4 regions of the Paenibacillus sp. CFBP13512 genome follow, and region 4 is predicted to be linked to each of the others. Evidence: riboswitches for the same ligand, from Rfam matches in the RefSeq annotation. Region 4 holds a riboswitch; each other region holds the start of a gene.
The links. Region 4 has a riboswitch for thiamine pyrophosphate ahead of PaeCFBP13512_RS04870 (thiamine phosphate synthase). Riboswitches for the same ligand answer to the same signal wherever they lie in the genome.
Positions count from the first base shown of each region.

Region 1: it holds a riboswitch for thiamine pyrophosphate, as region 4 does, so the genes downstream of both, PaeCFBP13512_RS15755 (ABC transporter substrate-binding protein) here and PaeCFBP13512_RS04870 (thiamine phosphate synthase) in region 4, are expected to answer to the same signal.
Region 2: it holds a riboswitch for thiamine pyrophosphate, as region 4 does, so the genes downstream of both, thiM (hydroxyethylthiazole kinase) here and PaeCFBP13512_RS04870 (thiamine phosphate synthase) in region 4, are expected to answer to the same signal.
Region 3: it holds a riboswitch for thiamine pyrophosphate, as region 4 does, so the genes downstream of both, tenA (thiaminase II) here and PaeCFBP13512_RS04870 (thiamine phosphate synthase) in region 4, are expected to answer to the same signal.

Region 1 is NZ_QGAD01000011.1:13,738-16,888, forward strand. It holds gene PaeCFBP13512_RS15740 (bifunctional 2',3'-cyclic-nucleotide 2'-phosphodiesterase/3'-nucleotidase) at 1-361, opposite strand, end outside; gene PaeCFBP13512_RS15745 (aspartyl-phosphate phosphatase Spo0E family protein) at 692-868, opposite strand; gene PaeCFBP13512_RS15750 (pyridoxamine 5'-phosphate oxidase family protein) at 1,159-1,575, opposite strand; TPP riboswitch at 1,814-1,925, shown strand; gene PaeCFBP13512_RS15755 (ABC transporter substrate-binding protein) at 2,042-3,082, shown strand; gene PaeCFBP13512_RS15760 (MTH1187 family thiamine-binding protein) at 3,103-3,151, shown strand, end outside.
Region 2 is NZ_QGAD01000018.1:11,710-14,860, reverse strand. It holds gene PaeCFBP13512_RS19370 (DUF1129 family protein) at 1-13, opposite strand, end outside; gene PaeCFBP13512_RS19365 (alpha/beta hydrolase) at 162-992, shown strand; TPP riboswitch at 1,178-1,280, shown strand; gene thiM (hydroxyethylthiazole kinase) at 1,451-2,269, shown strand; gene thiD (bifunctional hydroxymethylpyrimidine kinase/phosphomethylpyrimidine kinase) at 2,388-3,151, shown strand, end outside.
Region 3 is NZ_QGAD01000009.1:197,771-200,921, reverse strand. It holds gene PaeCFBP13512_RS14875 (TIGR01777 family oxidoreductase) at 1-649, opposite strand, end outside; TPP riboswitch at 821-924, shown strand; gene tenA (thiaminase II) at 1,069-1,755, shown strand; gene PaeCFBP13512_RS14865 (ECF transporter S component) at 1,773-2,369, shown strand; gene PaeCFBP13512_RS14860 (ABC transporter ATP-binding protein) at 2,347-3,151, shown strand, end outside.
Region 4 is NZ_QGAD01000003.1:90,855-94,005, reverse strand. It holds gene thiS (sulfur carrier protein ThiS) at 1-138, opposite strand, end outside; gene thiO (glycine oxidase ThiO) at 129-1,301, opposite strand; gene PaeCFBP13512_RS04870 (thiamine phosphate synthase) at 1,310-1,945, opposite strand; TPP riboswitch at 2,189-2,298, opposite strand; gene PaeCFBP13512_RS23630 (ATP-binding cassette domain-containing protein) at 2,462-3,151, opposite strand, start outside.

The DNA of each region.
Region 1 (3,151 bases), on a different contig from region 4:
TGTAGACAGGATGAACTTCGCCTGTTTTTAAAGGATCGACTTTAGCTACATAATCGCCTAACGGATTACCCTGCAATAGATCACCGTTATCAATCAATACACTATTGGTTGCTTCTGCACGAGCATTTTTGATCAATGTCGCTGTTTTAGCGTAACCGTATTGATCTGTAGTTGCATCTGAGTAGTAATCATAGTTCATTACGTTAACATGAATATCTGTTGTCTCCAACAAACGCAATTTCACTGTAGATTCAGAAGAAGTGGTTTCTGCTGCAAAAGCAGGAACTGCCGACACTGCAAACAATTGCAGCGCTGCGATGACAGTAATTGCTTTTTTAAATGTTTTGTTTCCTAAGTTCAAAATAAAAAACCCCTCCCAAATATATTCGCATTTGCTTGACCTTTTACGACTTTATCTCTGCGCCCGATATGTATTATCAGCATGAATAACTCGCTTAACCATAATTCATGCTGTTTTAAAACGATTACATTATATATTGTAATCTATTTATAGAATAGGCAAGATAAAGAAGAAAAGGCTACCAAAAGAAACGCATGATAGAATTGTATACTATCAGCTGATATATTTGAAGGGTTATTAGTTCTATTTTTTATGAAAATGATATTTATTTTACGAAAAATTCTATATTTTACATGATTGTGTCATGTTTCTTTTCATAAAATCTATACATTAAGGTATTAAAAAATCGGCATCTTGATCTTTATATTGAAAATACATATCTAAAATTCGATCTAATTGCTCGGACTGATCCAACACACGATAATCACGTACTCCGTGTTCTTCTGCCATCTGGTTCAGTATGCGGCGTTCCTGTTCGATCTGCTGTTCAATCTGTTTTAAATTCAAGGAAACCACCTCCAGTATAGTTCCTTTACAGTTCTACAATAAGAACTTTCAGTTTATCCCACCATCGGCATTTTACATGTTATGATCTAAAATAATTCTACTTATCTTTTTATACCTTATTTGGGCATACCTTATCAAGTTCCTCAAGTACCTATTTTATCCTTTTTCTGGAAATAAAAAGACGAAAAAACTCGGAATTTGAATTTTGCATTCATTTTACTTGTTTCGCAAATTCAAATCCCGAGTTTTTTATACTATTACTGCCTATTTAATTCTTTTGAAAAAGAATATTATGCAGTCCAAGTTTGTTTGTTGCCATCTTTATCTGTATATTCAATCGTTTGTGGTTTGATATCTAGGATCACATAATCAGGATCTTCTGGACCGGAGAACCATTCTTTAAATTCTTCTTTCCAGACACGTTTTTTGAGTTCGTCGTCTGTAGATACAGAACTTACGCCTTCAATTTCAACGACTTGACTTGTGCCGCCTTTTTCATAACCCAACAATACATAACAGTTCGGATTTTTTTCTAACTCTTCGACTTTATGTGTTTTGCGGTTCGTCGCGAGATGAATATTTAAGCCTTCATTATATAGCGCCATATAACGTACTTTAGGTTTGTCATTTTCTACAGTACCTAGTGCACAAAATGGGTTACCTTCTAATGCAGTCAAAATTGCTTGTTCTTCAGCTGTTTTACTCATGATCAATCTCCTCCTGTATATAAACGTATGGGTGTATTCAATTTCTTAGTCTATGTATATCAAATAGATATGATAGAAAAAGATTGAATGGAACTTTATTAGTTACAAACTTCCGTATATGTAAATACCCTTAGACAGAGTTCCTGAACCGAAATAGATTGTCTATTGCTGATGACAACGCATTCTCTGTACTGGACAGTTGATACCCTCTGGTCTATAATTACAATGTAAAAAAACCGCATACGTACAGGGGAGCTAGTTGCAACTGGCTGAGAGTGTATTGTGATAAATACAGACCCTTATACCTGATCTGGATAATGCCAGCGTAGGAAAGTAACAAGTCGTTATATGCTGTATGTTGAGCTTATAATTGCACCTATGTCGTCCCGATGGGGGCGTTTTTTTTATGCCTTTTATCAAGTGAAGACCGATTCTACTATTTGATTGAACAGAAAGAAGGGTTAGGATGATTGGAAATAAAAAAGGGTGGCGGAAAGGCTTACCATGGTTAATGGTAGGTTTATTATGGATCACAACTGCATGTGGTTCAGCAGCAAGTACAACCAATACAACAGATGAAGCGGGCAATACATCTGCACTTAAAGATGTCAAAGTCGTTCTAGACTGGACACCTAATACAAATCATACCGGCTTATATGTAGCCCAAGCACAGGGCTTTTATAAAGAAGCAGGATTGAATGTCGAAATTATAGCGCCCGGACAAGGCGGAGCAGATACGATGGTCGCTTCTGGTGAAGTGCCTTTTGGAATCAGCTACCAAGAAAGTGTCACACAAGCTAGAGTTCAAGGTGTTCCACTCGTCTCGCTTGCTGCTGTTATTCAACATAATACTTCTGGCTTCGCGGCACCTACAGATCGCGGGATCAAGACGCCTAAAGATATGGAAGGCAAATCCTATGGCGCTTGGGGCTCTCCTGTTGAAGAAGCTGTCATGAAATCGATTATGGACACGGACGGCGGCGATGTTAGCAAAGTTAAAAGTGTGAATATCGGGAATGCCGATTATTTTACAGCAGTACAAAAAGGAATCGACTTTGCCTGGATATTCTACGCATGGACAGGCATAGAAGCTGAACTTCGTGGTCAGCCGTTAGATATGTTATATGTTAAAGATTATTCTGACCAACTGGATTACTATACCCCTGTTATCGTAACCAATGAGAAGCAGATCTCTACCGATCCTGAATTGGTCAAATCATTTATGGCGGCAACCAGTAAAGGGTATGAATATGCGATTGCGCATCCAGACGAATCTGCGGATATCTTGCTCAAAGCTGTTCCTGATCTTGATCCTAAATTAGTAAAAGCCAGTCAAGAATGGTTATCTCCACGTTATCAAGATGATGCACCACGCTGGGGTGAACAAAAACAATCCGTCTGGGAAGGATATGCCAACTGGATGTTCAAGCAAAAATTGCTCGATAGTCCATTAGATGCAACTAAAGCCTATACCAATGATTATTTACCTGCGGCAACGACTAAATAGAGAATAAGGAGATGGATAGAATGGCACATACGTTACTCAGTATTCAAGTAATTCCCAAAACACAAGCAG
Region 2 (3,151 bases), on a different contig from region 4:
GTATTGTGCTCATTATTTATTCCTCCATTCTCATTGTTCGAATCTATTATTTTGCCATACTTTCCTTGCGTTGACAATGATCTAGCGTTAATGATAATATGATTTCAAGATTAAAGCTCATTAAACTGATCGGAATTGTTTATTTAAAAGGAGGAATCATCATGGAACGTAATATCGTCATTCGACATCACGACTTGGATCTGACAGCTAGTATTCATTATCCAGAACAGGAACCGCAATTAGCCGGACGGGGCAAAAGCCGTACACCGCTGATTGTGATCTGCCATGGTTTTGTAGGCAGCCGCATTGGAGTGGATCGCCTATTTGTTAGTACAGCCCGTGAATTGGCGGCTGACGGTTATATGGTGGTTCGTTTTGATTATGCAGGTTGCGGTGAAAGCAGCGGCGAATATGGCAATGAAGGCTTAGAATCAATGGTTGCTCAGACTCGTACTGTACTTGATTATGCGATGACTTGCAGTGATATTGATCCGACACGGGTCACTTTAATTGGACATAGCTTGGGCGGAGCTGTAGCGATTCTGACATCGGTACGCGATCAACGTGTCAAAAGTCTGGTGCTCTGGTCAGCAGTAGGGCATCCATTTAACGATATCGTCAAATTAACAGGACGTGACAAATACGATCAAGCAGTGATCGAAGGCAAAGCCGACCATCTAGGGTATTCATTTACGCCGATATACTTTGATTCACTTGGCAATTATCAACCGTTTCAAGAAGCCAAGCAGTTTAATGGCGATGTGCTCGTTATTCATGGAACAGGCGACGATGTGATCCCTGTCGATTATGCCTTTTTATATCAGAAAGTATTCTGGACACGTTCAGAAGGACGCTGTGATAAAGAGATCATTTTTCAAGCAGATCATACGTATTCTAACGGTACACACCGACGTGAATTACTGGACAAAACTCGTCAATGGCTTACAGGACGTGAAGTGGCTCAGACCGATTGGCAACACTGGATGATATAAGCGTTTGGCAATATAAACACTTATATCGTAAGATATTTTGCTATCGCAAAAATCATGTTCGATTGGACTAGAAGAAGTAGCGCTTATACCGCCAAGCGCTTGTATAGTAAGATATTAACCAATTTCTCACTCTTTACCAGATCATTCACCAGTGGTATGGTAAGAAAGAACAATTGAATAGTTACTGATTTCACTAGGGGAGCCTGTTGGCTGAGACGAAAATGAATTTTCGGACCCTTGGAACCTGATCTGGATTATACTAGCGGAGGGAAGTGGAGGCTGAATTTTCACTCAAGTTATGTCTACCTGAATGAATGTTTGACCCATTTGTCTCTTTAGAGATGGATGGGTCTTTATTGCGTTCAGCTCTTATAATATAAACCCTAACCTTTTCTACATATAATCCAAATAGAATGAGGTAATCGCAAAATATCTATTTATTACAGGAGGCTAATCAAATGAGCTTTTTAGCAAAAGTACAAGCACAAAATCCACTTGTTCATAATATTACGAATATGGTCGTGACTAATTTTACAGCCAATGGATTGCTGGCTTTGGGCGCTTCTCCTTTTATGGCATATGCCCATGAAGAAGTAACAGATGTGGCTGCAATGGCAAGTGCTGTGGTGCTCAATATCGGTACGCTTGATCCTTATACAGTCGAAGCTATTCTCCAAGCAGGACGCTCAGCCAATCAAGCAGGTGTACCTGTTGTATTTGATCCGGTAGGAGCAGGAGCGACACCTTATCGTACCCAGTCAGCGATACAGATTACTGAGCATATCCAGATTGATGTGTTACGTGGCAATGTGGCTGAAGTCGCTAATGTCATCGGCGAACAATGGCATATCAAAGGCGTAGATGCAGGAGCAGGCGAAGGAAATATGGTCGAGATTGCTGAACAAGCGGCTCGCCAATTGAAATGTATCGTAGCGATCACAGGCGAAAAAGATGTGGTCACTGATGGCAATACCACCTATACCATTGCAAATAGTCACAGCATCTTAACACGGGTCACAGGCGGAGGTTGCCTGCTCAGTGCTGTTGTGGGTGCATTTATCGCAGTGGCTGATCCTACAGAGTCACAAGAACGCTTAAACGCTGTAGTTGAAGCACTAGCGTTTTACGGTATCGCAGCAGAGATTGCTTACCAACAGACCGCAGGACAAGGCACAGGTAGCTTTCAGATCGAATTTATCAATCAACTCTCTCTAGTCACACCCGATATCGTATCCACCCATTCAAAAATCGCAAAAGTCCAGCGCTTGGCAAGATAAGCGCGACATCTTCTAATCAAATAAAACGTGATTTTTGTGTAACAAAATATCTTACGATTAGCGCTTGGCAAGATAAGCGCGACATCTTCTATCTAATATATCCAAAGGAGTGAAAAAGATGAATGTATATCAAGCTTTAACGATTGCTGGTTCAGACAGTGGAGGAGGCGCAGGGATTCAAGCCGATCTCAAAACATTTCAAGAACTCGGAGTCTATGGTATGTCTGTTCTTACTGCTGTTACGGCTCAAAATACAAAAGGGGTACAAGGAGTCTATCCGGTAGAAATTGAAGGTATTATTCAGCAATTGGATTCAATCGGTACAGATCTACAACCGCATGCTGTCAAAACAGGGATGTTATTTAGCGCTGAGATTATTCGTCATGTCGCTCAAAAAGTAAAACAGTACCAGTGGCAACATCTAGTGATTGATCCAGTGATGGTAGCCAAAGGCGGATCTGTGCTTTTGCAACAAGAAGCATTACAAGCGCTCGTCTCGGATCTGATTCCGTTAGCAGAGATCATCACTCCGAATTTACCAGAAGCAGAGCTACTCACAGGGATATCGATCACCAACATGCAACAGCGTGAACAAGCCGCCACACAGTTAATTGATATGGGTGCAACGTATGTAGTGATTAAAGGTGGACATGATGCATCGACTTCAACCGTTGTGGATTTGTTGTATGATGGACAACATTTTGAATATTTTGAAAGCCAGCGTATTGATACAATGCATACGCATGGGACAGGCTGTACTTTTTCAGCGGCATTAACGGCAACATTAGCTCAAGGTAAATCGATCCATGAAGCTGTAGATACCGCCAAGCAATTTATTCAAGCCGCGATTGAAGATGGACTGGGAATTGGTTCCGATCATGG
Region 3 (3,151 bases), on a different contig from region 4:
AGTTAAATACTCCTTCCAGAGATTCCCACTCTTGAATAAATAAAATAATTTGGAATAAATCTTCAACATGAATCCAGCTAAACATCTGCTTGCCTGATCCTTGATGACCCCCTAGTCCAAAGCGAACAAGATTTTGAAAAGGAGTCATAACCCCACCGCCCGGACCGAGTACAATCGCTATTCGTAATGCCGCTTGTCGTGTATGAGGAAGGTTAAACGCGAAAAAAGCTTCTTCCCAAGCTTTGGCAACATCGACTGAAAAGCCAGTCCCGATCTCGCCTTTCGTCTCGGTCATCGGACGATCTTCTGCATGACGATAAATAGTCGCTGTACTGGAATTTATCCATACGGCAGGCGGATGTTCACAATCCAAGATAGCGTTTCCAAGAATCTGTGTGGTTTCTACTCGGGAATTCATAATTTCACGTTTGTTCTGCTCGTTATAACGACAATTGACCGATTTCCCCGCCAGATTAATCACCATCTCTGCGCCATCTAACGCTTGCACAATCCCTTGATAATCATCCCATGCGATATGTGGAGATTGTCTGGAAATGATCTGAACATCTATATCCATAGCTGTAAACTTTTTTTCCAAATACTGGCCGATAAATCCGGTACCGCCTGCTAATACTACTTTACGTGTCATCCCCATCAACTCACTTCTATTCAGATATTTTAATCTGCGTGCAAATACCTAATAATATCTATATTTTACACCATTTTATAAGTGTATAACGGTAAAAAAAGGAAACCACAAGATTCTTATAGCAGTTGACAGTCTCTTCAATCGTGTGTACAGTAAGATGCAAATGAATCGAATGACCACTAGGGGAGCCTTTGTGTAGGCTGAGACGGGAAGATCCCGGACCCTTGGAACCTGATCTAGTTCATACTAGCGTAGGAAAGTGGAGACTGTGCAAGAGTACCTGTACAATACGTACACCTATTCTGCCGCTCCATCACGGGGCGGCTTTTTTGCATGTATTTTTCCATATATTCCAGCAGTGGTCCTTCTTTATTAACCAAGCATCGATCCTGATGCTTCAATCTAAGGAGGATACAATTATGACATTTTCACAGGAAATTAGACAGGCAGCAGACCCTATTTTTGAAGCGATTTTCAATCATCCCTTTGTTCAAGGCATTGCCAAAGGTGATCTGCGTAGTGAGCAGTTAATCCATTATGTAAAACAAGATTTTGAGTATTTGAATTCATTTATGCGTATCTATGGAACAGCGATTGCCAAGTGCCCAACACGCGAAGATATGGCGATGTTTAATGAACAGATTTCATTTGTGCTTCATAGTGAAATTCATCCTCATAATAATTTCTGTGATGTAGCAGGCGTAAGATATGAAGATTTACAAGGATACGCGCTTTCGCCTTCGTCTCATCATTATATTCGTCATATGTTAACGGTAGCTCATGAAGGTGATCTGGGTGATATTTTGGCTGTATTATTGCCTTGTCCGTGGACATACTGGGAAATTGGTGTGAAGTTACTGGAAGAGGTGAAGCCTGATGCATCTCATCCTTTTTATGATTGGATCAGCTTCTATGGCAATCGAACAGATACAATAACGCATCAATTTTGCGCTCGCTTAGATCAATGGGCAGAGCAGACAACACCTGCACATCGTGCACGTATGAAAGAACATTTTCTACTGAGCTGTCAATTTGAATATATGTTCTGGGATATGGCTTACACGCTACAAGATTGGCCTGTACCGATGGAGGTTGCACGCGTATGAATGCTCAGCCGATCCATATGACATGGAAAATGAAAGAGGTTGTATTAACAGTTATTTTAGCCGTAGCTTGCGGTGTGATTTATCTAGGTTGGTCTACGTTATGGATACCGATCTCAGCACTGGTTGGACCGGTAGGTGCAGGATTTATGTTTGGCATCTGGATTATAGCAAGCCCGATTGTGGCTTATATTATTCGTAAGCCAGGGGCGGCATTGATCGCTGAAGTAGCGGCTGCGGCGGTAGAGCTATTAACCGGTAGTCATTTTGGCTTATCTGCCTTATTGATCGGTGTGTTTCAAGGGATTGGAGCAGAGATTGCTTTCGCTCTATTTGGCTACAAACGGTATAACTTGATGACTCTCATGTTGTCTGGTGCATTGGCAGCGGTAGGTGGAGTCCTTTATAACGTTATTGCTAACGGATTCGGTTACTATACAACTCAGGTATTGCTGTTAACGCTGATTATTCAAATGATCAGCGGAATGATCTTAGGTGGAGGGTTAGCCAAGATTGTCGTAGAAGCTTTGTGCAAAACAGGAGTGCTGGATCAATACGAAATTATGAAAGCACGGCGGAAGAAGGGAAAACCTAATGGAATCGCTTCTGGAGTGTAAAGACCTGTCGGTACGCTTTTATAATCGAGAAGCTAACGTTTTGAACGGTATTGATCTGTCGATCTCACGAGGTGAAAAAGTACTTATTTTGGGACCAAGTGGAAGTGGGAAGTCGACACTATTATCTGTGTTATCAGGCATTATTCCTGAACATGTAGAAGCCGAGGTGGAAGGTGAGATTCGATTAGCCCCTCAATGTGGAGTCATGTTCCAAGATCCAGATTCCCAGTTCTGCATGCTTCATGTGGATGAAGAGATCGCTTTTAGCTTAGAAAATCGCTTGATTCCCCGTACTCAAATGGATGCCATGATAGAGGCTGTCATGAAGCAAGTAGGTCTGGATATAGATGGGCATACGCCGATCGAGACATTGTCTGGTGGCATGAAGCAACGGTTAGCATTAGCCTGTCTGTTGGCGCTTGAACCAGAAGTTCTTTTTTTCGATGAACCGACTGCACAATTAGATCCAGTCAGTCGTAAAGAAATCTTTCAATTGCTACATGAGCTAGCAGATCAGCATGGACAGACAATGGTATTTGTCGAGCACACTTTAGATGGCTGTATACAGTGGATGGATCGAGTCATCCTTATGAATGCGCAAGGTATTATGATTGCGCAAGGAGAGCCAGCAGAGATGATCCAGCGATATCGAGCAGAGATGCAAGAAGCAGGCATCTGGCAACCCAAATTATTTCCGTATACATGGGACGATGTGCAAGACCATCCTTCGCATCCGTTAGCCCAGCGATTGCAACAGACTTTACAACAACGACGTGCTTCTG
Region 4 (3,151 bases):
TTCTTCTTTTTGCAAAATTTGTTGATTATGCTCTACAATGACTGTTTTTTGACCAAGCGATAATGATTCTAGTAGTTTGGATACGGTATTGTATTCAGGTTCTACATATTTCCGATTGCCATTAATTATTAATTCCATATAGACACTCCTTCGATTGTAGATAAAGATTTAGTTGATAGAGATTTCGACTTTCGTAAAGCTCGTTCTGGTGAAAAACAATCGGGAATATGACCTGTATGATTGTTTATGAGTGCCTCTGCTATCCATTTTGCTGTGCCAGCAGCCAACAACATTCCATTGCGATAATGACCGGATGCTGTCCATAATCCAGCGAGCGGTTGAATTTGCCCCAAGTAAGGTAATTCATCCGGTGTTCCAGGTCGTATGCCTGACCAACAACGTTCAAACGTAGCTGATCCCACCGCAGGTAGAAATTGCTCCGCTCCAGACAACAACTGAGCAATTGCAGAAATATCTACTGTTGTATCTGTACGTTCTGGTTTACTCGTAGCTCCGATCCAGATTCGATGATCGCTTTTGGGAATCATATAAATGCCTTTTCCATAGATCGTATGTCCAAGATACTGAGAAGGCGTACTAACTTCGATTAATTCTCCTTTGACCGGCACAAAAGGCAAATGATACTGCTCTGTTGCTAACAATTGTTGTGTACACAAGCCTGTTGTTAAAACTACTTGTTCAGCATAGATCTCCCCTTGGTTAGTGATTACACCTGTAATATGATCTTTCTTTTGCGAATGTAGTAAGCGATATACTTCAGTCTCTGGATAAAAATCAACATGATATTGAATCGCTGCTTGAACAAGGGCTTGATTGAGCAAAGCTGGAATTAATTGCGGTTCATCTGGATTGTAGATCATGCCAGAAGGAGCATAAATATATGGCTCCACTTGTGCTAAATGTGAAGGACTCCACCACTCTTTGCGATCTACTTGGGAATCAGTATGTGTAGGAACAGCAGTCATGGGTAGCAAAAATCCTTCTGTTCGCAGTCCAATATCAATCCCTGTCTGCTCCAATAGATCAGTAGCCAGCTTGCTATAGAGCGATTGACTGTATAATGCCAATTGATACAACTCTTGATGAGCGAAATGTTCTGAATGAGCCGCTAACATTCCACCTGCTGCCCCTGACGCACCAGAAGCGGGTTGATTTTTTTCCAGCAAAGCGACTTTGACTCCTTGTTGTACCAGTTCATAAGCAAGCGCAGCACCGATAACGCCAGCGCCTACAACGATCACGTCATAATGATTAGTCTTACCATTCGATAGATGAACCATCCGCCGATTCACTTCTTTCCTAATGATTGTGATTGTAGATCGGTAAAAGTAACTTGTTGAATACTTTCGTTATATAACCGACAGACATGCTGTGGATGTTCCGCTTCAAAAATACCCGACATGACAGCTATTCCTGTAGCACCTGCTTGATGAATGTCTTGGCAATGTTCGGGTTGAATACCACCTATAGCAATCACAGGTATAGATACAGCATGACAAAGCTTTTCTAATTGATCTAATCCTCGTGGACTCAGATCTGGCTTAGAAGTAGTCGCATAAATATGTCCATAAAAAAGATAATCTACCCCTTCATCTTGAGCTTGTAATGCTTGCTCTATGCTATGAACAGATCGCCCGACTTTCCATCTTGAAAGAGGATCATCTGTAGTTATATAAGACATATGTTCACTTAAATGCACACCACCTATATTCAGATCCACTGCTAATTGAGATCGGCTATTGATCCTGATTTTGGATCGTGGCACTCCTGTATGAATCAACTGCTGGACAGCATCAATGATCTGAGAATCAGACCACTTTTTTTCACGAATATGAATAGCGGTTGTCCATGAATAGATCTGGGAAGCTATCTTTACAAGCTGATCGATCGATTGTTGACCTGTACTGATGGCATGAAGCTCCATAAGATATATGCTCTCCTTCCCTCAAAATATGTATAAGTGAACGCAAAAAAGCCACTTCTTATGAATAAAGAAGTGGCTAGTATAAACTTAGAAAATAATGATTCTTGTCTGAGATCAAACAAGATTATTATTAGAATAACGGACAACATATCGACAATCCTCATAAGCTAATTCTGTATAAAATAATTTCTGCTCCATACAGTCAATGACTTAATCGTACATGCAATATGATCTAACATTTCCGTAACTCTGCTACCACTTCCCTACGCTGGTATGATCCAGATCAGGTACAAAGGGTCCGAAAGCAATATCTACTTTCATCTCAGCCTCAAGCGGCCCCCCTAGTGCATTCAAGCTATTCGATTTGTTATTCATCTTAGCAAACAGATTTCGATAAAGCAAATCATTATAGAAATATAATATACAAATAATGTAAATCAAAAGCAAATATACATCCAAAATTATTATAAATAAATGATATTGTTAGCTTTATTTATAAAAATATTTATACATCTATTATTTTGCTTTAGCTTCAGACCATTGCTCAACATCCCAAATTTTAGTGACCCAATCTTCATAAAATTCAGGTTCATGAGAAACAAGCAAGATCGTACCTTTGTATGCTTTTAAAGCACGTTTCAGTTCGTTTTTAGCATGAACATCCAAGTGATTGGTAGGCTCATCGAAAAGTACCCAGTTGCTTTCACGTAATAAAAGTTTGCATAAGCGTACTTTCGCTTGCTCTCCACCACTTAACATACGCATAGGACGTGTAATATGCTCATTTTTCAATCCACAACGTGCTAGGTGACCTCGAACTTCATTTTGACTCAAATGAGAAAATTCATTCCATACTTCATCAATCGGTGTCAATTGATCCGGGCGTACTTCTTGCTCAAAATAAGCCGAATGTAAATAATCGCCAAGATACGTTTTACCACTAACCGGTTGAAGTTTACCTAGAATTGTTTTGAGCAAAGTTGATTTACCTACACCATTACAACCTACGATAGCAATTTTCTCGCCACGTTCAATATTCATAGTCATTTTAGGCAATAAAGCGTGAGTATAACCGATCTCGAAGTCTTTACCTTCAAATACCGTTTTACTACTTGCACGTGCTTCTTTGAAATTAAATGTCGGCTTTGCAAATTCTTCCGGTTTGTCGATTCGCTCGATCCGATTTAATTGCTTTTCACGACTTTT